Regions from separate parts of the Paraniabella aurantiaca genome, predicted to be linked through region 2. Evidence: riboswitches for the same ligand, from Rfam matches in the RefSeq annotation. Region 2 holds a riboswitch; the other holds the start of a gene.
The links. Region 2 has a riboswitch for thiamine pyrophosphate ahead of ACLOAU_RS00965 (TonB-dependent receptor). Riboswitches for the same ligand answer to the same signal wherever they lie in the genome.
Positions count from the first base shown of each region.

Region 1 (11,546 bases), on a different contig from region 2:
CTCATCCTTTCCCACGGATTATAGTGGCGGGTAAGTGCGAGATGTGGCTTGTTCTCCAAAATAGATAGGAATTTAAGTACTTCGTCGTTTGTAATGACTATATAAGGTTTGTGTAAACCTTTTGCGATAGGAAATTCTCTATCGTCTGGTCCAAAGTTATCCGCCCAGGGCATACCTTTTGACGAGTTCATACAAGCAACACCAAGGTAAAGAGTGGTGGTATCTCTTCCGCCATTCGAACGGTAAGGAGGAACGTTTATTCTTACTCTTCCCATCAACATACCGTTTTGGATTCTGCTAGGTGCAATATTTAACATTACTAGACCCTTGGGAAAAGTTACTTCTCCGCCGCCCCATGTACTGTCACTTACAATATTAATATCAACATAAAATGTATTGGCAATACCATGTACCTTGGAGGGAGCAGGGTCAAAAGGCAGGGCTTTTCTTGATACAAGCTTTAAGCCATCAGGTAATTTAAAGGGCGTGCCCTCGGGTAATCCGTCGCTGTCTCCAAACCCGGGCAGATGTTTGACACTCTCAATCCGATCGAAAGACAACTTTTGGCCTTCAGCTGTAGTATCTTTTTTGCTGCATCCCGATAGCACAGCAATAATTAACCAACTTGCAATAATCAGTGATGTTTGATTCATACCCGAAATTACCATCGGGTTATACTGCTTTATTAATATTCCGGTAAACGACAGGATAGAGCTGCCAACAGCTTTTAAAGCCGTTGAATTGCATTAAGCCCGGGTAAGGATCTCTAACTATTGGGAGAATAGGGTAGCGCAAACTGAACCTTTACCTCATTGCCTTCAATAGTTATTAATAAATTTTCATCAAACTGAGTTTTCAGGCGCTTTGCTGTATTGATTAAACCGAGGCCGGTGCCTGTAAACATTTGTTGGACAGTTTTTGCGCAAGGTGCCCCGCAGCTTTGTATCTCAATGACAACCTTTTTGTTCTGCAGTGAGCCGCTAATAGAAACATAGCCTCCTGTTATGGAAGGTTCAATGCCATGCCTGATAGCATTTTCAACCAAGGGCTGTAATAACATAGGCGGGATGAGTGAGTGCGCAATTTCCCGTTTCGTATCTATCTTGTAATGAAGCCTGTCTCCAAAGCGCTCTTTTTCGAGACTGAGATAATTGGCAATAAATTCCAGCTCCTTTTCCAGGCTAACCAGTTCCTGTTTAATAGAGTCGAGCCCATAACGGAAAATGCCGGCCAGCCTTGCTATTAAAACCCGGGTATGTTCCTCCGAAGATGGAACCGAGGCGCTGATACTATTAAGGGTATTAAACAAAAAGTGAGGTTGAATTTGTGCTTTTAATGCATTGATCTCTGCTCCATGCGCTAAATCCTGCAGTTCCTGCTGTTTTCGGAACTGGGCTTCTCTTTCCCTGAAAAAAAGATCGATATGAAGTGAACTAAATACCTGTATGTAGAATAGCAGGTTGGGCCCGCTGTTTTGAAGTACCTGCCTGCCCGTCATGCGCGGAAGTCCTGATAGATGGTTGTAAGCAACGTACAATAATATCCAGATCAGGTAGTACAGGGGTGCTGTTAAAAAATGCAATGCAAACCTGGTTTGCATAGGCAGGCCGGTCCACTTTCTAAAATGAAGCCACCATACCGGAAGACAGGCGATAGCCATGATAACACAGTCAACGATAGTTTCTTTTATGAAGGAAATGGTGAAGCCCTGGGAAAACAAACGGGGCGTTCCATAGAGTATACTCATCAACAGGAGGATGAATATGAAGAGACCAATCTCCCTGCCGGCAACTTTTTCTTTTGATAGACTCAGGCTCATTTTCAACAATATTTAATTAGAGTACTCCAATTGTACATTTAACAATAAAACTATCTTTGCAAATCTATATATCTTATATCAGTAGCTAAAGCCATGATTGATGTCAAAAAAATCCGTATTAATCATCGACGATGAAGAGCCCGGAAGAAGATTGGTGAAACAATACCTTGAGCCCTATACCAACTTCCGGGTTGCAGGCGAATGTTCAAACGGCCTGGAAGCCATCCGGAATATTAATTTAATGGAACCGGATCTTGTATTTCTTGATGTGCAGATGCCCGGCGCCAGCGGCTTTGAAGTATTGAAGCGCATTGAACATGTTCCCCATGTAATATTTACGACGGCTTACGACAGGTATGCTATGGATGCCTTTGAGGCAAGTGCTGTTGATTATCTGCTGAAGCCCTATACGAAAGAACGTTTCGACAGAACGATGACAAGATTGGAGCAGCAGCATATATTCCCTGCATTGGAAGCTTTCACCAACCCGGTACAACAGGAAGGCTTTGCAGACCGCATCCTCGTTGAACATCAGAAGCGATATAAAAATATTGCTGTTGATGAAATTTTATACCTGAAAGCACGTGGCGATCACGCCGAAATATATACTAAAAATGCAACCTACCTGAGCTCGGTGGGCATCAGCTCCCTGGCGGAAAGACTTAATCCCAGGCTATATGTAAGGCTTCACCGTTCAACACTGGTAAACATGAATCATGTAAAAGAAGTTTACCGCGATGTGGGAAAGATCTTTGTTGTGATGGAAAATGGTGTCGAACTCAACGTGGGCCGTAATTATCAGCCGCTGATCAAAGAACTTATGGTGTAACCCTTGTACAGGGTTTCACCTGTTGTGATTACGATCTTCGCATCCTATTCATCTGTGGCTGGTACCGTACTACTGCAGGTTGTTACAATCAGCACTTCCCTGCTGAACAGCAAACATAAGAGGTCTGCGTCTTTCTTAAATTTCATGAAAAAAACTTTTTGGCAAAATTAAAATGGCTATTTACTCTAAAGACATAAAATCGGTGAGTAACATTATGCGGCTATGAATTGCACCAGATAAAGCTGAACTGTAACTGAATTAGTCGGCGGGCTAAATATCAATGCTGGAAGTAAGATCAATTCTATTTGCGAATATGAACGATAAGCCCACTCAACCACCCGGTTGGGCTGCCGGTGATTTTATGATCCTCGATAACTCCCTTTTATTTTTGAACCCTAGTATTCGTTTACGGGTGCATAACCGGCAGCGCAAATTTTCATTGGCTCTTTATACAATTTTATGTACGTTTGCCAAGACATAGCACGGGGTGCCTTTGAATGGCTGAGATCATACCCGTTACCTGATTTGGATAATGCCAACGTAGGGATGCAAGTTGAAATATCTGTTTCAAGCTCCATCGTTTGATTTCTATCAGGTGATGGTCTAAAATAAAAGAAATGGATATAGAAAAATTTTCCACAGACTTAATACCACAGGAGCAACAAAACTGGCAGGGGAGACCCGAGTGGTTTTTCAATCGTGAACATACAGATACTTATGAGCAATGGTATGAAGGACGATATAAACTTGCTGAAGTGTGGCAGAAAAAAGTGATGGAACAGTTGGTGGGCGCTGACCGGCGTGTAAAATCATTACTGGAATTTGGATGCGGAACAGCGCGTTTTACCAGGTGGTGGCAACAAATAGGGATCGAAGCTACCGGAGGAGATATCTCACCGCTTATGCTCTCACAGGCAAAACATCTTTTTCAGGGCGACCTGGTGATGGCCGACTCTCATTACATGCCGTTTAAGGATCATAGTTTTGATGCACTGGCATTTATTACCACATTTGAATATTATAAAGATCCTGTAAAAGTTATCAGAGAAGCGGCAAGAGTGGGCCGGTATGGCATAGCAATGGGCATGATGAATCGTAACTCCCCCAAAGTGGCAAGACGAAGGGTGCAACAGTTGTTTGGCAAAAATCCGTTCTATATAACTGCTACTTTTTATACGCCAAAACAATTAACCAGTATTATTCATAAAGCCCTGGAAGGGCGGGAATATACCATACGATGGACCTGTACGGGGCTTCCCGCCTGGTTTCCTGTACAACAATGGGGACTTCCGTTGGGCGATTTTTTTGGATTGTATGTGCAGTTTAAAGATGTTAACTAATGAGTGAGCCGCCGGGTAAGATAGACCATCATTTATTCGAAGAATTTATTCATAACAAATGTGGCCGGCAGCGTGATGAAGTGCTCACCGGCCCGCGATTCGGTGTGGACGTTTCTGTTATTGATTTGCCCGGGGGGATGGCTTTGGCGCTTACCAGCGATCCGTTATCATTAATACCTTCACTTGGTTTGCAGGAGTCTGCCTGGATGTCTGTTCATTTAATGGCTAATGATATGGCTACAACAGGGTATGCGCCCATGTACGGTCAGTTTGTGTTAAATCTTCCTCCTTCTTTGTCAAAGAAGGACTTTAAAACCTATTGGGATTATATTCATCAGTTTTGCAAGGAAATAGGGGTTGCTATTACCGGCGGACATACAGGTTTTATTGAAGGGCAGCATTCTTCCATTGCCGGAGGTGGAACTTTGGCAGCGGTGCTGCCTAAAGATAGGTTACTGGTATCGCGACTGGCGGAACCAGGGAACATCCTGTTGGTTACCAAAACCTGTGCGCTGTCGTCTGCGGCTATACTGGCAATGAGCTACCCCGAAACAGTTAAGAACAGGGTGGGGGTGGAAGTATATCAACAGGCATGCGAATCATTCTACCTTACATCATCGCTACCCGATGCTTTAACGGCGGTGCAGCTAAACGGTGATAAGGCTGGTGTTACTGCCATGCATGATGTAACGGAAGGTGGCGTGCTGGGTGCTATCTACGAACTATGCGCTGCATCCGGAAATGGTGCGGTTGTATATAATGACAGGTTACCTGTAGCTGAAGCTCCTGCACAGATCTGTAACGTTTTCGATCTGGACCCACGATATTGCATAGGCGCCGGCGCCATGATCATCAGCTGTAAAAAAGAAGCCTCGGCTGATATTATTACAAGGTTGGCCGGCCAACATATTCCCTGTGTCGCCGTTGGTGAATTGTGTGAAAAACGAAGCGGTATGATCCTGGTTGACGGTGATAAAAGAAAGGAACTGGATTACATGAAAACAGATCCTTATTGGACTGCGTTTTATAAGGCATTAAAAAAAGGCTGGAAATGAAAAGGAAAATACAGGGTGGCGTTTATCTTATTATAGATCCTTCCATGGACCAGGATGTGCTATTAAGCACCCTGAAAGAGATCGTAAGAGAAAAGATTGCAGCGGTTCAGATATGGGATAATTTTTCGCCTGACACCAACCAGCCAGCACTTATTGAACAGGTACTGCGTTTATGCCATCTTCAAAACATTCCGGTGCTGATAAACAACCAATGGGAACTATTAAAAACAATGAACTTAGATGGCGTTCATTTTGATAAGGCTCCTGGCGACATCGTTCAATTGAAACAACAAATAGGTCGCGAAGTGATTGCTGGTATTACCTGTAATAATGATCTGTCTGCCGTTAAATGGGCTGATGAAAACAGGTTAGACTACATTTCCTTTTGTTCCATGTTCCCCTCATCAACTGCAAATAGTTGTGAGCTGGTGAGTTTTGACACCGTCAGGAAGGCAATAGAAATAACGGATATACCTATATTTTTAGCCGGTGGAATCAATCCCGAAAACCTGCCTTCCCTAAGTGCGCTCAATTACTCGGGTATTGCAGTAGTATCAGGAATAATGAGTGCTGCAAATCCCCTGGCTGAGCTAAAAAGATATCAAAAACGTATAGAAGAAATAAAAAAATGAAAATAAGTACTATTGAAAAACTTTGTTGCTCATTTGATAAAGCTGAACTGGAGTTAACAATCATTACAAGGGACATAGCGGACAATGTTGTTGAAGGCATATTATGCTGTAATAACTGCAGGAGAGTTTATCCTATTGTTTCCGGAATACCCATTATGAGTCCTGATGAATACCGTGAGCAAAGGTTAGAACAACCCTTATTGGAACGTTGGGGAAAAGGTGGTGTAATGCATGATTTCCGGCTTCTTAAAAGCGAGATAAGCAGCGAAGACTAGCCTGGGATGAATTGATGGTAATGTATGGCTTGGTCTGCCGGCTATGATCAATTACAATCTTATTCGGAGCTTGCGCTGTTCCCTGCTGCGATTTTTGTCCTGTTGTGTTCTCATTCAAGGATGCCCGATCAAAAAAAGCCTGACGTAAAAACGCCAGGCAAAACTAAACCTAACTAAACTATTTTAGACTCTTTTAGACTCTTTGGATGGAAGGTTTATACAAGGTAATCTCATCGCCTGAGTATTGGACCTGCTTTGGATAGAACATGGCGCTGTCTATCCACATATCTCATCCTGATAAGACTATTATCATATGCTAACGCTAACAGGCATATCATCGCATTTACAAAAGGAGAAAATGGTGAACTTAATGCGACAGGTGAATAGGGAGTAGATATACACACTGCGCCTCCAATAAAATTCATATCAGGCCTGTCTGATGTAATGAACAGAGACCTTGCTTTTAACAAACACGATCTCCGTCGTCCTGTAGGGCAGAGCAATACAGCTCCTGGTTACAGCTGCCGGGGCTTGAAAACAGCTGCAATACCCAGTTCATACATGCATTGACATCTTGCCAGGGCATACCATGAATAGCTGTAGTCACTACTACAGATCAGGCTTGATATGAAAACTGGTTTACGTTTACGCCTGCAAACGCATAAGGTAATAAAGGACTTATAAATCGGGCTTAGCGACTTATGCTTTATTATGCAGGCAACATCAACCTGACCGGATAATTTACTCTGGCTATAATTACTAAGCTCAATATGCAATTACCAGGTAATCACTTTCCGCTATGTTACTGTTTGGCTTTTAAAATTCATAATTGATTTAAGGGCTTTTCGTTTAAGAATTCTGATAGTTTATGAAAGAGCTCAAACTTTGCTGTTGGTTGATCGGGCTACAGCTTGTTTAAGGGCTATCTTGTTCATAGTCGCGGGTTTTTCTCAGTTCATGAGGGCTTTTCACGTAGTAAGAGATTCCTTAGACTAAGGCCCAAATATACAGATTGCTAATATACAAATCACCGATGTGGAAAAATACGCTCAATTAAATTATTGTAGTTTTTACATTTGTCACTATGTGGTGAATTAATCGATAGGGTAATACCTGATTCTATAAAAATATCCCCAAACGAAGTTCAGAGAAGTCGTACATGTCAAAACCTTTTATTCATCTTGTGTCAGGATGGTTGGGTATATGAAATTGCCTGGGATCGGGATACATAAATTGATAGCCCAGCTCCTTCACCATTTTTTGAGATACAATTACTCTACCGGTTGCGGCTGCTGACGATGGGCCGGAACTAACCCCCGTTTGCGATTCAATGACTTGTCTTTTTGATGGGTGTAATGGTGCTACTACATTGTAAACCGTAGCCGTTACCGATTGTGTAATAAGTGAGTGAACGATCCGGCATATATCATAAAAATGTATATGGTTTACCGCAGCATCCATGTCCGAAACTTTATATTTTGATAACAACCTGTCATCGCCCATCAAACCTCCAAGCCTGAGGATATTGACCTGTTTAAATAACTGCCTGATTTCTTTTTCACCACTACAGCTTTCGGAAGGTAACAGCTCTTCGGTAACTTTACCTGCCGCTTCTTTGTAAACCCCGATTGAGCTCATTAGAGTAAGCGCTCCCTGATACCGCGCCAGGAAGGCAGATAAGTTCCGTATTCTTATGTCTAACACATCCTGACTTACTCTTTTTGAAAAAAGAGGTACTGTAATAATAATATGATCAATGGACGATAGCTTTTGCCAGGGGCTTCTATCAGCTTCCTCAGGTGGCTTGTCAAAGTTGATGATTTCGGGATGTAAGCCTTCATCGCTTAAAAGCTGTATTTTACTTTCTGTAGTTACCGTTGTATGTATCTCAAAGCTATTATTCAAATATTTCGCAATTCTATAACCTAACCAACCACATCCTATGATCCCTACTTTTCTTTTCATCGTACTGATATATATTTAGCAATAATACGCATGAAAATGTTACCGGCAGGTTCGATGAGCTTTTAAAAATGCGGAACCCGTCTGTTGCTATTTATATAACACCCCGGCTATGCCGGTTTGACTTTTGGAAATGCTCATTTTTCATAAGATCGTGTTTTTATAACGATTCCTGAGGGCGGGTCTCTCTTGTTGTCTGAGTAGTCTTAAAAACATGCCACCGGCAGTCGGAAATAGATCAGTGTTCTCAAAAATTTAAGAGTCAATGGGATGGTATTGTATAGTCCTAAACCTGCAATGATAAGCAGAGCCGCTCTTACAACAGGATGTGGTAAAATTTGCCGGCTGTAGAATACTATACCCGGTAATGGTGAAGTTTATAGACTTTAAATTATACTATTTCCTTTGTGTTTGGTTGGTGATGTATCTTCTATAACAGTGATAGTTTAATCGATGACCGTAATATATGACCTATTATTTAAGTGAAATAACAGGATAATAAGAATTGTTGTCCCAATACGGCTAAATTGGTTGATTGCAGTTTTTAACGACACCTGCGGTAATCATATTCAGGTAGCAGGAATGCTGTAGTCAATGTTGGCAGGAATGCTGATAAATCAGTAAAAACCACAACCATTTTTAAATTAATTACGTATATCATTTACAACATGGTTTGTTGGCGCATGTGAGGCCCGATGATTTAGCAACACAGGCTGAGCATGCGCCTTTTCATTTTCAGCAGGCAGGGGTTTAATACTATTTTCCCATTTTGGGATTAAATCCCGTGTATGACCTTGCCTGTACTATACATCCGTTTAATCGATACATACCCGGGCAGGGGAAGGTTGGATAATCAATTTCATGTAACCAGAACCGATGAACTGCCATTCCCGATACATGCTGTACCCCGATGCTAAAATACTTCTCGGTTTTTCCCGCTTTAACTGTTGCAAACATAGCTGATCAACTGAATTTCAGCAATCAGTTTATTTTTTCAAAGTTCTTTAAAAAGCAAACCGGGATGTCCCCATCACAGTTCCGGTCAACAATAAAGTAGCGGGCATAACGACAAATTGTTAAGCTAAACCCTAAATAAGCCTGGCAGGTGTGTACATTGCGTAACAAGGCCACAAAAGGTCTTTGCAAGATGCTTTGCCTTACCATAATTTGAGCCCTTTAGAAAGAGATGCCTCGTGTTTATTTCTGAATTGAATGCACACCTGGATTTACTGTATATGCCTGGCTATTAGCAGTGATGACAAAAGCGTTATGCAATGATGAGCAAAAATGAAAAGGAAAGCGTAAATTGGATATGCTTATGCCTCTTTTGGCTATAGAATTTTGTTGTTAATTTTCAAATTTTGACATTCAAATGTATGATCCTGGTTTACCTGGAAACGTAAATGCGCAAGGAACGAAGGCAGGCGTAGTGGATCCCAGGCCCTGATCAGGATGGACATACCTAAACAATATTAAAAGAAACTAAATAGATTTTACTCATGCTTGATATTGTTATACAGGCCCGCGAGGCTCATCTGGTTCCGGGATTTGCCGTAAGGCGCATATTGCCGTACCAGCTACGGAGAATGGTGGGTCCTTTTATTTTTATGGATCATGCCGGACCGGTAAATATTGGGGGAGCGGATATGCCCGACCTGGACGTTCTGCCGCATCCGCATATTGGCCTTTCAACGGTAAGCTATCTGTTGAGCGGCAATGTTACCCATCGGGATGGTCTCGGTATTGAACAGGTTATAAAGCCTGGCGAAGTGAACTGGATGACTGCCGGCAAAGGTATATCCCATAGCGAACGCTTTGAAGATCCGGCCATGCTGGCTGGCGGATCGCTTGAACTGATGCAGACATGGGTGGCGCTTCCGGAAAAAGATGAGGAAGCCAATCCTTCCTTTATGAATTATAAGGCTGAGGAATTACCTGTATTTACTGATAAGGGTATATGGATGCGCCTTATTGCAGGGAATGCCTACGGGTTGAATAGTAAAGTACAAACCTCCTCCCCGTTATTTTATGTTCATGTGGAACTAGATAAAAACACACGTTTCGGACTTCCCACCGGGCACTCCGAAAGAGGGGTGTATGTGGTGAGAGGAACTGTTGAAGTAAACGGAGTTACTTATACCAGGGGGCAATTACTTGTTTTTTCAACAGGCGTTGATCCGGTACTCTTTGCCAAAGAGGATTCGACCCTGATGATGTTGGGCGGGGAGCACCTGGGCAAACGGCATATCTGGTGGAATTTTGTGTCGAGCCGTAAAGAGCGTATTGAGCAGGCAAAGGAAGACTGGAAGCAAGGACGCATTATACTTCCTCCTAACGATAATCATGAGTTTATCCCGCTGCCCGAAGATAAATACAAGCATGGAGGTGAGCCGCCGCCGAATACGCTTTCATAATCTAATCATTAAACCAGCAATAGTAATGGAAATAGGAATAGACAGTTTTGCCTCGGCAATGTATGGCAACGATATGCTGAATGCTGCAGATGCTATGGAGCAATTGCTGCACAGGATCGTTGCGGCAGACGAATCGGGACTTGGCTTTTTCGGCATTGGCGAGCACCATAAAAAGGAATTTCTCGATTCTGCGCCGGATGTTATCCTTGCAGCCGCCGCCGCCCGTACCCGGCAGATTCGACTTAGCAGCGCTGTAAAAGTTTTAAGTACAGACGATCCGGTAAGGGTATACCAGAGTTTTGCTACGCTTGATCTGATTTCAAGGGGAAGAGCCGAACTGGTAGTAGGCAGGGGCTCATCGGTAGAAGCCTACCCGCTTTTTGGCTTTGATCTTAAAGACTATGATGCCCTTTTTACAGAAAAACTACATTTATTACTCCAGGTGCGAGATAATGAATTCACGACATGGGCAGGCAGGTTCCGCCCTCCGATATCCAACCAGCCTGTTTACCCAAGAGCCTTACAGGAAAAATTGCCCGTATGGCTGGGTGTGGGCGGTACACCGGAGTCATTTATAAGAGCGGGATCTTTAGGCTTGCCGTTGATGGTAGCCGTTATCGGAGGAGAAACGGAACGGTTTCGTCCCCTTGTCGACCTGTACCGGGAGGCGGGCTATAAAGCCGGTTTTACGCCTGAGCAGCTAAAAGTGGGTTTGCATTCGCCTGGTTATGTGGCCGTTTCAGGCGAGCAGGCCATAGCCGATTATTTTCCGGGCTATGCAGAACTATGGACTAAATTAGGCAAGGAGCGGGGCTGGCCGCCTGTTACACGGGCGCAATTCAATTATTTAACTGCTCCGAAGGGCTCCCTTGTGGTGGGCGGGCCTGAAGAGGTGGCCGAAAAGATATTAAGGCATAGCAAAGCACTTGGTGGCATCGAACGGTTTGCCTTCCAGATGGACAATGCCGGGCTCTCGCATCAGCAACTGCTGCAGTCCATCGAACTTATTGGAGCCAGGGTTATCCCATTCATTAAACAGGCTTTGTAATAATTAATATATCAGGCAGGAAATGTCTTGAAATATGAATGTGTATCATTTTTTATATAAATAGGCTGACTCAAAAAAAATGTAGATTATCATTATGGAAATAATTGTAAAAGAGCTGGAAGGTAAAGGCTATGCAATGGCAAGAGAGAATGGGAAGAGAGCAGGAACGATG
Region 1 covers NZ_JBLOSY010000002.1:313,216-324,761, forward strand. Annotated here, with positions in the region: gene ACLOAU_RS15975 (hypothetical protein) at 1-653, opposite strand, end outside; gene ACLOAU_RS15980 (sensor histidine kinase) at 767-1,819, opposite strand; gene ACLOAU_RS15985 (LytR/AlgR family response regulator transcription factor) at 1,920-2,648, shown strand; TPP riboswitch at 3,122-3,212, shown strand; gene ACLOAU_RS15990 (class I SAM-dependent methyltransferase) at 3,266-3,988, shown strand; gene ACLOAU_RS15995 (AIR synthase family protein) at 3,988-5,043, shown strand; gene ACLOAU_RS16000 (thiamine phosphate synthase) at 5,040-5,675, shown strand; gene ACLOAU_RS16005 (Trm112 family protein) at 5,672-5,950, shown strand; gene ACLOAU_RS16010 (Rossmann-fold NAD(P)-binding domain-containing protein) at 7,127-7,915, opposite strand; gene ACLOAU_RS16015 (helix-turn-helix domain-containing protein) at 8,823-8,969, shown strand; gene ACLOAU_RS16020 (pirin family protein) at 9,412-10,326, shown strand; gene ACLOAU_RS16025 (LLM class flavin-dependent oxidoreductase) at 10,352-11,374, shown strand; gene ACLOAU_RS16030 (GNAT family N-acetyltransferase) at 11,469-11,546, shown strand, end outside.
Region 1: linked by a shared signal. The riboswitch ahead of ACLOAU_RS15990 (class I SAM-dependent methyltransferase) and the one ahead of ACLOAU_RS00965 (TonB-dependent receptor) in region 2 are both predicted to bind thiamine pyrophosphate.

Region 2 (11,546 bases):
GATGAAAACTGGTAGCGAAACCTGGCATCTGTTAACGCATAAGGATTAATGCTCCTGAGTTTGTTTTGAGAATTATCCAGGTACTGTCTGCCCACATATTTTTCCAGCAGATCAAAGTAAAAATGCTGCTTGCTTTCCGGCTTGGTAAATGGCTCAAATGTTACCACGGCTCCGGCTACCGTATTAGGTGAAAAAGAGATGTCGGTATTGCTGAACGACTCACTGATCTGGCCTTCATTGTCGTAGTCAACATCATATTGTACCAGGTTTTTTATTTTATTCCGGCTGAAAGTGGCATTGGCACTGGCTTGTAGCCAATAGGTGGGGCGATATGCTGCGGTTATTTCAATACCTGCGCGATAGCTGTTGTCAACGTTAATACGGGCGTCAGCGCCTACATCATTGATCTTTCCGGTGGCAATCAACTGGTTTTTATATTTCATATAATAACCGTTAATGCCGGCTTCAAACCTTTTGGTGTTAAACTGATAACCGAGCTCAAAGTCGGTTAGTTGCTCGTGTTGGGGAGCTTCGGTTATATTGGCTTCAAAGTCATTTCTGTTAGGCTCTTTATTGGCTATAGCAACTGACCCGTATATTTTACTTTGGGCTGTGTTAGCATGCTTTATAGTATAGCTAACACCAGCTTTTGGATTAAAGAAAGTGTATTTCCCGCCGGATTGTAAGCCCTGATTTTTCCTGAACCCTTCGATCGTATAATCTACAGATCTCAGTTGCAGGTCAACAAAGCCATACAGGTTGGTAACGATCTGTTGCTGCAGTTTTGCATAAATATTAAAGTCGTTTTTGGAAGCGGGCAGGTTATACCATCTATAATTTACAGGTACTCCAACATCGGCCCATCTTATAAATCCATAATGCTTGGCATCATATTGAGTATAGGCACCGCCGATATTGATATCTGTATTATTCCTGCTATAGTTTACAGAAAATACAGTTCCATAATAATGATTGTCCAGCCAAAGCTGACGGGTAAGATTGGTAGAAGTAATTATTGAATCTCCGATAACAGGATTTTCTAATTTATAGTCTGAAAACGGGTCGCCTTTTCTGTATTCGTTATAGTAACCCTTGCCACGTGTTAGAAAGAAGCTAAGGTTTGCTGACCAGTAAGGATTGAACTTGTGATTCAGGAACAGCTGGTAATAGTCCTGCTGGTAATTATCTGTCTGGTCATCATAGTAGTTCCCATTGGCCATTTTCCCCAGCGTATTGGTTTGCCTGCCTGCCAGATCTAATTGGTCGCTATAGTTGAGACCATCCGGACCTTGCCCATCGAAGAAAATGGTACCAATTCCGTTCCAGGCCTGCCCGGTTTTCTCTTTCCCCGATAAAAGATTGAATTTAATATTTGTCATTTCATCCTTCGAGGTCCATCCGGCTAAGAACTGCAAAGATTTTAAATCGCTGTTTGAACGCTGTATATACCCGCTTGAGTTGATCTTGGATAAACGCACATCAAACTGAAATCCTCCGCGTAATAAGCCTGTACCGGCCTGCAGCGTGTGCTTCCAGGTATTAAAGGAGCCATAGGCATTGCTGATGCTGGCTGATGCCTGTTTGTTTTGCTCGATATTGTAAATATTCAATGAGGCCCCGAATGCTCCGGCTCCATTGGTGGAAGAGCCCACACCGCGTTGTAACTGAACCGAGCTGGTGGATGATGCAATATCACCAAAGTTTACAAAGAAAGCCCCCTGTGATTCAGGATCGTTGACAGGAATGCCATTAAAGGTTACGTTGGTACGTGCTATGTCGGTACCCCTGATACGCATTGAAGAATAGCCCACACCTACACCATCGTCGGAACTGGTTACAACCGAAGGGATCTGGTTAAGCAGGTAAGGAAAGTTTTGTCCGAGGTTCTGTTTAGCAATTTCTTTTTTGCCAATATTACTTACGGCAAAAGGCGATTTTTCGTTGAGCCGGGTAGAACGTACTTCAACAGGGGTTAGGAGCTGAACACTGTCAGATGGGATAGTGTCCCTTTGAGCGAAAAGATTTGAACCGGCTGTACATGACAGGCCAATGAACATGAGAATCCTCTTCATTTGTTTTTTCTTTTTTGCCATGCCTCAGGGCCGGCGGGTTAAAAAATTAATGAGAGGGAAATGCTGAAATGAGAAAGGATTAGAAAGATCTTCCTTCCCTGCGCAGGCATTACCCTGATCAGGTTTACGGGTATTATCTCAGCTTCTCCGCCTGCTGGCGGGTCGGCACCCCGGGAAACACTGTGCTTTGTTAAAAGCGGTGCAAAGGTAGCTGTTTTAGTTGATAAGTTGGCTGCTTAAGTGGTTGAAAGGTTGACAAGTTGAAAGGTTGATGAGTTAATAAGTTGACTAGTTATTAGTGAACGATGACATACAGCATAAGGCATGTGTGAAAGATAGGCTTGGTTGTCTGGCGCAGAAGTGCGTAGGGACCGGCAACTCACTTGATCCGATACATAGTATCCTTGCGCCCTGATGGTTAAAATAAAGGTTATAAATCCGCAGATGCCGGATACTTTATTGGTCGATGAAGGGCCAAAATATCATACTACTATCAAATATCCAGTATCCAGTATCCTACTTAATGATATTAAACAGCCTTTTCCATCTGGGTCCGTTATCATAGCTGAACCAGATCATCCAGGCCTTACCCACCACAGCGCTTTCGGGTACAAAGCCCCAGAAACGGCTATCCTGGCTTTTGTGACGGTTATCACCCATCATCCAGTAATAGTCCATTTTAAAAGTATAGGTATTGGTTTGCTGCCCATTGATAAAGTAAGCGCCATTCCTGTTTTCCAGGGTATTGCCTTCGTAAGTACGGATTGCACGCTCATACATGGGGTATGTTTCGGCGTTTAAAGTTACAGTGCCTCCCTTTTTAGGGATCCAGATTGATCCGTAATTATCTACTGTCCACGCGTGGGCAACATCATAATAAGGGAAAAGACTTTCAGACCCTGCATCGCCGCGTGCTACTTCTTTAACAATACTGGATGCGTCTACTGCCGGTAGTTTCTTTAATATTTCCAGCTCGGGAAGGGTGAGGTTGATGTGGTAAATACCATCCTGCCAGGCACTGAAATCAGGACTGCCGCTTTCCATATTCAGCGCGATACCTGCATCTTTGAGAAAATCCTCATCAATCTGCAGGTTGTTTTTTGTTTTAAAAGTGTAATAAGTTGCAGAAGTAGGAGATACAAAGCCAGGTTTATTATTAATATAAACAATACCATCAACAATTTTTAATGAATCGCCGGCAATGCCCACGCAACGCTTAATATAGTTGTCTGTTTTATCCAGCGGGTGCGATACCACAGGGAATTCGCCGGGATTAGCCAGAATATACTGATCAGTTTCTGACCCCGCTGCAGCTCTTCTTTTAATATCGTAATAAGGATTAGCCGACTCAAACTCCGGCCGGTGTATGACCGTATCTCCGGCAGGGAAATTGAATACTACACAATCGTTCCTTTTTACTGGTGCTGCAAACCAGCGGGTATACGGTAATTCTATCAAGGTAGAATAGGATTTGGTATTAACGCTGGGAAGATAATTGTGTACAAAAGGCACAGACAAAGGCGTGTTGGGAATCCGCGGGCCGTAGCTGAATTTGCTTACAAAAAGAAAATCCCTTACCAGCAAGGTTTTCTCCATTGAACTGGATGGAATGGTATACGCTTCAAAAATAAATGTACGGATCAGGGTAGCGGCAATCACTGCAAAAATAGCGGCATCTACCCACTCGCGCCAACCCGGCTTTTTATGTTTCTTTACACCTTCTGCACCTATAAACCGGGCATCTTTATTATTAGCAAGCCACGGAAAATAGAAAGGGGCCAGCAAAGACGCTGCGGCATGATCTAAAAAAGAAAAACGGCAAAACACCTTCGCGAATTCTATAAAGATACCTGGTGTGATAAACCAACCCACAACGGGTATAAATTGCCAGAATACCCAGTGTTTAGGGCGCTGTGCGATTTCCTGCATGATCCAGGTATTGTAAAAAGGTACATACGCTTTCCATGACTCGCGACCGGCTTTCTTGAATAATTTAGACAAACCAAACGACGGTAATAAAACAAGCAGTAAACTAATCAGGTATACAACTAATAATTGATTGAAAGGCATCGGCCAGATTTTTAGCGGCAAATTTATTGGAAACGCGTGAAATAGCAGTGAAACAGTGTACAATTAACATTCCCCATGAAGAAGTACTGTTATAGATAAGCCATTATAAACCATCAGAAATGCGGGTTAAATCCTGTGTAAAGCGTATTTACAGCCGGCGAACTAAAAAAGTAAGCGGTTGCTTTCTGTAAGATCTGACAGCCTTTTCATTCAATAAAGCCGGAATCCACCTGCCTGATTTTTTAATAATGCGAATCGTTTCTTCTTCCATGCCATACCCCATATCAGTAAGCTTCGAAAAATTACTGAGGGTGCCGTCTGTATTGATTACAAATCCTATTATAACCGTGTAAGTACCATCGGGCGCTCCGTTGGTTACGGGTACGCGCATATTGATATTACGTTGTACATGGTTGAGCCAGGAGCCGCGGTAAGCCGCTTTTTGATCCACCTTCTCATAAATGGTGGAGTCTGGCTTGTAAATAACGGTGTCCGCTTTTGCAGCTTGTGCCGTTAGCTCTGTGTGGCATAGCAAGCCTGCCACTAAAAGTAAGAAAGTGTATATTGGTGGTTTTTGACTCATAAGATTTTATATAGATGACTAATATAATAAAACCTTATCATACTTAACTGATTTATTTACGGGTTCATCAACCTAGCTGAATGGAATTCCGGCTTTTCATTTCATCAAAATAGCTTCTGAAAAATAAGAGTTGATATTTGATCGAATTTTTCCAGTAAGGCCAGGCATGCCCACCCGGCCGTTCGGTGTAGTCATGTGGAATTTTTAGGTCCAGCATTTTTTGATGCAGGGCTTTATTGGTTTCATAAAAAAAATCATCCACGCCACAATCAAAAATAATAGCGACCGAATCTTTTGGATACCGCTCGATAGCCTCAGATACAGTGTAATCTTTCCAGTCGAAACCAGCAGAGTCCGGGTTGCCGATGAGGTTTTGAATATTCCATTTTTGGGCAAATGGCCTTATGTCTACGCCACCGCTCATACTGCCGCAGGCTCCAAAAATGTCAGCATGTCGCAGCCCTAGAAACAGGCCGCCATGACCGCCCATACTTAGGCCCGTAATGGCTCTGCTATAGCGGTTTTTCTGCGTTTTGTAATGTGTATCAATATAAGCCGGAACCTCGGTGCTGATATGGGTTTCGTATCGTACGGCAGGGTTCACTTTGCTGTCAAAATACCAGCTATCGGGGCTTCCATCGGGACATACAATCATCAGCTGGTATTGATCTGCGTAAGCCTGTAGTTCAGGCACACGCATAATCCATGTGGCATATTTTCCAACGGCTCCATGTAGCAGGTATACAACTGGAAAATGATCGGCCTGCGCATAGCTTTGGGGTTTGATCACCACACAGGCTGCGCTTTTCTTCATCGCATTGCTGTATATGTTAACCGTATCAACAATAGCAGCTTTTGAAAATAATGCTACATAGGATAATAACAGCAGGATAGCTACTTTTTTCATTATTGTTTTTTGATGAGTTATAGGAATGATCGGGTAACCCCGGCAGAACTGCTTAAAGATAAGAACAGGGCAGGCATAAAAAAACCTCCCCGGAGGGGGAGGCTTACTTATTAACCCAATTCTGTTATAAATGTATCGCTTCACCATAAGCTACTTCAATAGCATCTTTTACACTCTCACTGATAGTGGGGTGCGGATGAATAGCGTTTAATACTTCATGATAAGTTGTTTCCAGCTTGCGGCCTACTACTGTTTCAGAAATGATCTCTGTAACATTGTAACCAATCATGTGTGTACCTAACCATTCGCCGTATTTGGCATCGAAGATCACTTTCACAAAACCTTCCGCATGGCCTGCAGCGCTTGCTTTACCGCTGGCGCTTAACGGGAATTTACCCACTTTAATTTCGTAACCGGCTTCTTTTGCTTTTGCTTCTGTAAAACCAACACTGGCTATTTCGGGGTAGCAATAAGTACAACCTGGTACATTGTTGTAATCAATAGCTTCCGGTTGGTGCTTGTACTTGCCTTCAGCATGTGCAATAGCTTCAACACAAATGATAGCCTCTTTACTTGCTACGTGTGCGAGCGCCTGGCCAGGAACACAGTCTCCGATAGCGTAAACGCCTGCTACATTTGTTTTGTAGAATTTATCTACGTTGATTTTTCCTTTTTCAGTTTTAACACCTACAGTTTCTAAACCTATACCTTCAATATTGGCAGCAACGCCTACAGCGCTTAACACAACATCTGCTTCCAGTACTACTTCACCATTAGCTGTTTTTACTTTAGCTTTCACACCATTACCGCTGGTGTCTACCGAAGTTACTTCGCTGCTGGTTAAAATATCAATACCCTGTTTTTTGAGGTTTTTTTCCAGCTCTTTCGAAATGTCTTCATCTTCAACCGGTACAATTCGAGGTAGAAATTCAACCACAGTTACTTTAGAGCCGAGGCTGTTATAAAAATAACCGAATTCAATACCTATCGCACCACTACCTACAACAATAATACTTTTAGGCTGTTGAGGCAGCACCATTGCTTCACGGTATCCAATGATCTTCTTACCATCCTGTTTTAAAGCAGGTAATTCGCGGCTGCGGCCACCTGTAGCAATAATAATATGTTTCCCTTCTACAATCTGTGTTTTTCCATCAGCGCCCTTCACTTCAATCTGACCTTTGCCTTTCAGGGTTCCAAAGCCCATTACAACATCAATTTTATTTTTACGCATCAAAAACTGAACACCTTTGCTCATTTTATCTGCTACACCACGGCTACGTTTTACAATAGCTTCGAAATTGGGCTTACCCGTTGCTTCGATACCGAAATCCTGCGCGTGCTTAATATCATTGTATACCTGCGCGCTTTTCAATAAAGCTTTAGTAGGAATACAACCCCAGTTTAAGCAAATACCTCCCAGGCTTTCCTTTTCAATAATTGCGGTTTTTAAACCCAGTTGAGATGCCCTGATAGCCGCTACGTAACCGCCCGGACCGCTTCCCAACACTACTACATCGTATGCCATGTGTTATTAATTTTTATATTTAATTTGATAGTAAGAACAATTTTAAGGTACCGGCAGTTTAAAAAACCCTCCCTTTTGTTTAAGAACTCTTCAAAGGCACATTTTTAAACCTTTTTTGTCGGAAGCTTTATTTTCGAAAGATTGACAAGGTCCGAACGATGAGCATTAAACCCTGCGAATTTAGCTGAATTACAGTAAACGGCAAAGGGGCCGCCTGTGCTCTTCAACCCTGTATGCCTGGAAGAAAAAATTTTTTTCCTGCGCAATTGCCATAGCCAAACAAAAACAAGCATGCAGAAGGAAAAAAATCGTAAGTTTGCATAACTAGTTATGTAGTTTATTATATTGTTATGAATATATTTGATAAAACAGGTAAAATGGCTATTGGAAGCAGGTTACGCCTATTGACGGCGAAGATAACTGACGACGCTTCTAAGATATATGAGTTGTATAATGTTGATTTCTCACCTAAATGGTTTCCCGTTTTCTTCGTGTTATCGGAAGAAGGTGCAAAAACCATTACCGAAATCGCTGAGCTGATCGGGCATTCCCAGCCTTCAGTAACGAAAATTATTAAGGAAATGGCCCGGGCAGGGCTGGTTAAGGATAATCTGAAATCAAACGACAAGCGAAAGAACGTTGCCGGACTTACTGAAAAAGGAAAAAAGCTTGCAGAGCAAACGAAGGTGCAAAATGCTGATGTTGCAGAAGCTGTAGAAAACCTAATGATGGAAGCCAGCCATAATCTTTGGGAGGCTATTGCTGAATGGGAGTTTTTATTAGAACAGAAATCATTATTCAAAAGAGTACAGGAACAAAAGAAGCTGCGGGAAGGCAAGGAGGTGATCATTGTTCCCTACCAAGCGCAATACAAAGACGCATTTAAGGCCTTAAACGAGGAATGGATCTCCACCTACTTTGAAATGGAAGAGGCTGATTATAAAGCTTTGGATAATCCTGAAGAATACATATTAGATAGAGGGGGACAAATACTGGTAGCGCTTTACCAGGGGGAGCCGGTGGGCGTATGCGCCCTGATAAAAATGAATGGTTCGGATTATGATTTTGAAATGGCTAAAATGGCAGTATCGCCGAAGGCACAGGGGAAAAGTATTGGTTGGTTATTGGGGCAGGCTGTTATAAGCACTGCCCGTAAATCAGGCGCTTCAACAATTTACCTGGAAAGTAATACCATGCTGAAGCCCGCTATCAACCTGTATTATAAAATGGGATTTAAAAAAGTGGCGGGGTTGCCTACGCCATATAAGCGTTGTAATATTCAAATGGTACTTGATTTGTAAACAGAGGTCTTTTATAAAGTGATGGTATATGTATAGCGCGTGCAGACACGCGCGCCGGCCCCAATATCCAAATGGTTCCTGATTTGTAAATACGTAAATACTACATCAAAAAGGGGCTTGAATAGGAGCAGCCTGTTATAACACCGCCCGTAAATCGGGCGCTTCAGCTATTCACCCATACTAAAGCCGGCTATCAACCTGTATTATTAAAATGGGAATTAAAAAAGTGGCGGGATTGCTTATGCCATACAAGCATTGTGATATTCAAATGGTACCCTCTTTGTAAGAGGGTAAAAAAATTGCAAATACTTCGTGAAAGACAGAGGCTTTGAATAGCGCGTGCGGACACGCGCTCCGGCCTCAGTATCCAAATGGTACTTGATTTGTAAAATGGTAAAAATGCAAATATTTCATGAAAAAAGAGCGTCTTTGAATAGCAGGTGTGGGCACACGCTCCGGCTCCCGGCTTCTAACAGCATTCTATAATAAATGACACATAGTGTTGATTATTTTACAGGTTTTTGGAGTCCGGCTTTAGCGCCTTTTGCCATTGCTCCCTGATCGTTTTAGCGGCGATGGGTAGTTCCTTCTCCAGGTCAGTAAAGCGGCATTCGAGGGCAATCATTCCTTTATAACCTATTTGTTGAAATGCTTTGAAATAAGGCGTAAAGTCATCGCCCGATATACCGGGAGCAGAGCGTGTGGCCTTTTCTCCGATATCGCAGTGGTAAATTAAAGAGCCCCCTTCTGTGATTACGGATGCCGGCTCGTTTTCACGCATCATATGATAAATGTCCACGCATATTTTGTAATTGGGATGATTGACTGCCTTTGCCACATCAATACATTCTTTTACTGTATTTAAAAAATTACATTCTTCTTTATTCTGACTTTCGAGTGCCAGTACAATATTGTACCGGGCGGCCAATGGCGCCAGCTTTTTACCAACAGATACAAACTGTTTAAATGCAGAATCCCTGGAAAAACCTTCGGGGATCATGCGGGAAGCGCCGCTACCAAACACGATAACAGGAATGTTCTGGCTTTGTGCTCTTTCGAAAACAGTGGTAGCATAAGCTAATATTCTTTGTTCGTTTACTTCGGGCCCGGTTGTTTTAATAGAACCGGGAATAAAAACATTGGCAGCTAATACTTTGGCGCCGGATCTTCTTATTTTTTCTCCATTGTTGAAAATACTATCTGCCTGTAAGGGGTGCAACGCATCGGCTACTGTAGGCTGTAAAAATGCGTAGTTGTATTTTTTTACAACGGCGGCTTTATCCAGGTCGGCGCAAACACCCAGCAAGGGCATATCCTGTGCGAACATAAAAAGGGGAGAAGCCAGCAGGCAGGCAACAAAGCATGCAATCCTTTTTGTCATGATGTTTGTTTAGAGGTGGTATTTTTCTTTCAGAATGCGTTGATGGTGAAGCCAGTGACCTTCAATGATAAATCCCCAGCAAAAGGTTTTAATGGGTTGTCCATTAATGATGCCAACCCGTTCGAGGTCCGCTTGTAAAAAACCTTCAAACAAAAGCTGGGTGGTTCGTCTTACCAATATAAATTCTTCTATCAGGCGGGTAAGGCTTCTTTGGGTTACAACAACTGTTGCAGCGTAGTCGTTTTGCTCAAAGCCCGGAAGGGACTGTCGCTCACCGCGCGCATGCGATAGTGCCCGGTAGGCAAAAATGCGCTCGGTATCAATACAATGCTGTACAACTTCTTTTACCGTCCATTTACCTTCGGCATAGGCGAAGTCGGATAGGTTTTCAGGAATGGAGTGCAGGAAGTCGTCCAGGTTCTTCAATGATTGAGAAAGCAAATATTGTACATCAGCACCAGTAGTAAGGCTGATATATGTATCGTAAAAAACGGGGTAGTCTCCTGTTTGAGGACGCATTTTTTAGGTAAATATAAAAAGATACGGGGTTAAATAGCTGATCGGTTTACATACAATGCGTTCCATTCGAAGGCCTGTGCTATATTTGTAAAACCCTTCCGGAATAATAGTTAAAAAAAATCTATAAAAAATAGATTTGTTTCCCCCGGAAATACCTTACCTTTGCAATCCAAAAATTTTTTATTATGGCAAGAGTATGTCAGGTTACGGGTAAGACGCCGGTGAGTGGTCATAAAGTATCTCACTCTAATATTAAAACTAAGCGTAGATTCTTACCAAATTTACAGACTAAGAAGTTTTACCTGGTTGAGGAGGATAAATGGATCACGTTGAAATTGTCTACTGATGCTATCCGCACTATCAACAAAAACGGCCTCTACTCTGTAGTGAAACAACTGCGCGCGAAAGGCGAGAAAATCTAATTTTTTAAAAGCAACATACCATGGCAAAGAAAGCGAAAGGCAATAGAGTTCAGGTAATATTGGAGTGCACAGAGCACAAAACCAGCGGTCAGCCTGGTACAAGCCGTTATATTACCGTAAAAAATAAAAAGAACAATCCTGAAAGATTGGAGTTGAAAAAATTCAACCCGATTTTAAAGAAAGTGACTGTTCATAAAGAGATCAAGTAATTTAGTTGATAAGTTAACAGGTTAACTAGTTAACGCTACACCTTATCAACATATCAACATATTAACTTTTCAACTTAACACACAATGGCAAAAGCAGCTTCTAAAAACGCGAAGGTAAAAGACGCCAAAGCAGCAGCAGAAAGTAAGAACTGGACTAAAGTGATTCGTGCTATACGTAGCCCTAAAACAGGTGCTTATACTTTTAAAGAGCAGATTGTTCACAAAGAGAAGGTAAAAGACTTTTTAGCTCAAAAGTAATTTTGGCTTACAATAATATTTTAGCAAGGCTATTCGTAACTGCGGATGGCTTTTGTTGTTTTCGGTAACACGTTATTAAAGTTCTGCATTCAGTATTTCGAAAGGAGTGTTGTATATTGAATTTTAAATGGAAAACTTTAAACTTATAGTATGAGTTTCTTAAAAAAGCTGTTTGGGAAAAAGGAAAAAGAGTCGCTGGACCAGGGTTTGCAAAAAACCAAGGAAGGCTTTTTTAGTAAGATCACTAAAGCAATTGCCGGCAAGAGTACCGTAGATGAAGAAGTGCTGGACAACCT
Region 2 covers NZ_JBLOSY010000001.1:226,475-238,020, forward strand. Annotated here, with positions in the region: gene ACLOAU_RS00965 (TonB-dependent receptor) at 1-2,072, opposite strand, end outside; TPP riboswitch at 2,150-2,255, opposite strand; gene lepB (signal peptidase I) at 2,589-4,142, opposite strand; gene ACLOAU_RS00975 (energy transducer TonB) at 4,291-4,725, opposite strand; gene ACLOAU_RS00980 (alpha/beta hydrolase) at 4,793-5,632, opposite strand; gene lpdA (dihydrolipoyl dehydrogenase) at 5,757-7,160, opposite strand; gene ACLOAU_RS00990 (bifunctional helix-turn-helix transcriptional regulator/GNAT family N-acetyltransferase) at 7,511-8,461, shown strand; gene ACLOAU_RS00995 (sugar phosphate isomerase/epimerase family protein) at 8,973-9,842, opposite strand; gene ACLOAU_RS01000 (DinB family protein) at 9,852-10,361, opposite strand; gene rpmB (50S ribosomal protein L28) at 10,547-10,783, shown strand; gene rpmG (50S ribosomal protein L33) at 10,804-10,992, shown strand; gene ACLOAU_RS01015 (DUF4295 domain-containing protein) at 11,077-11,250, shown strand; gene ftsY (signal recognition particle-docking protein FtsY) at 11,401-11,546, shown strand, end outside.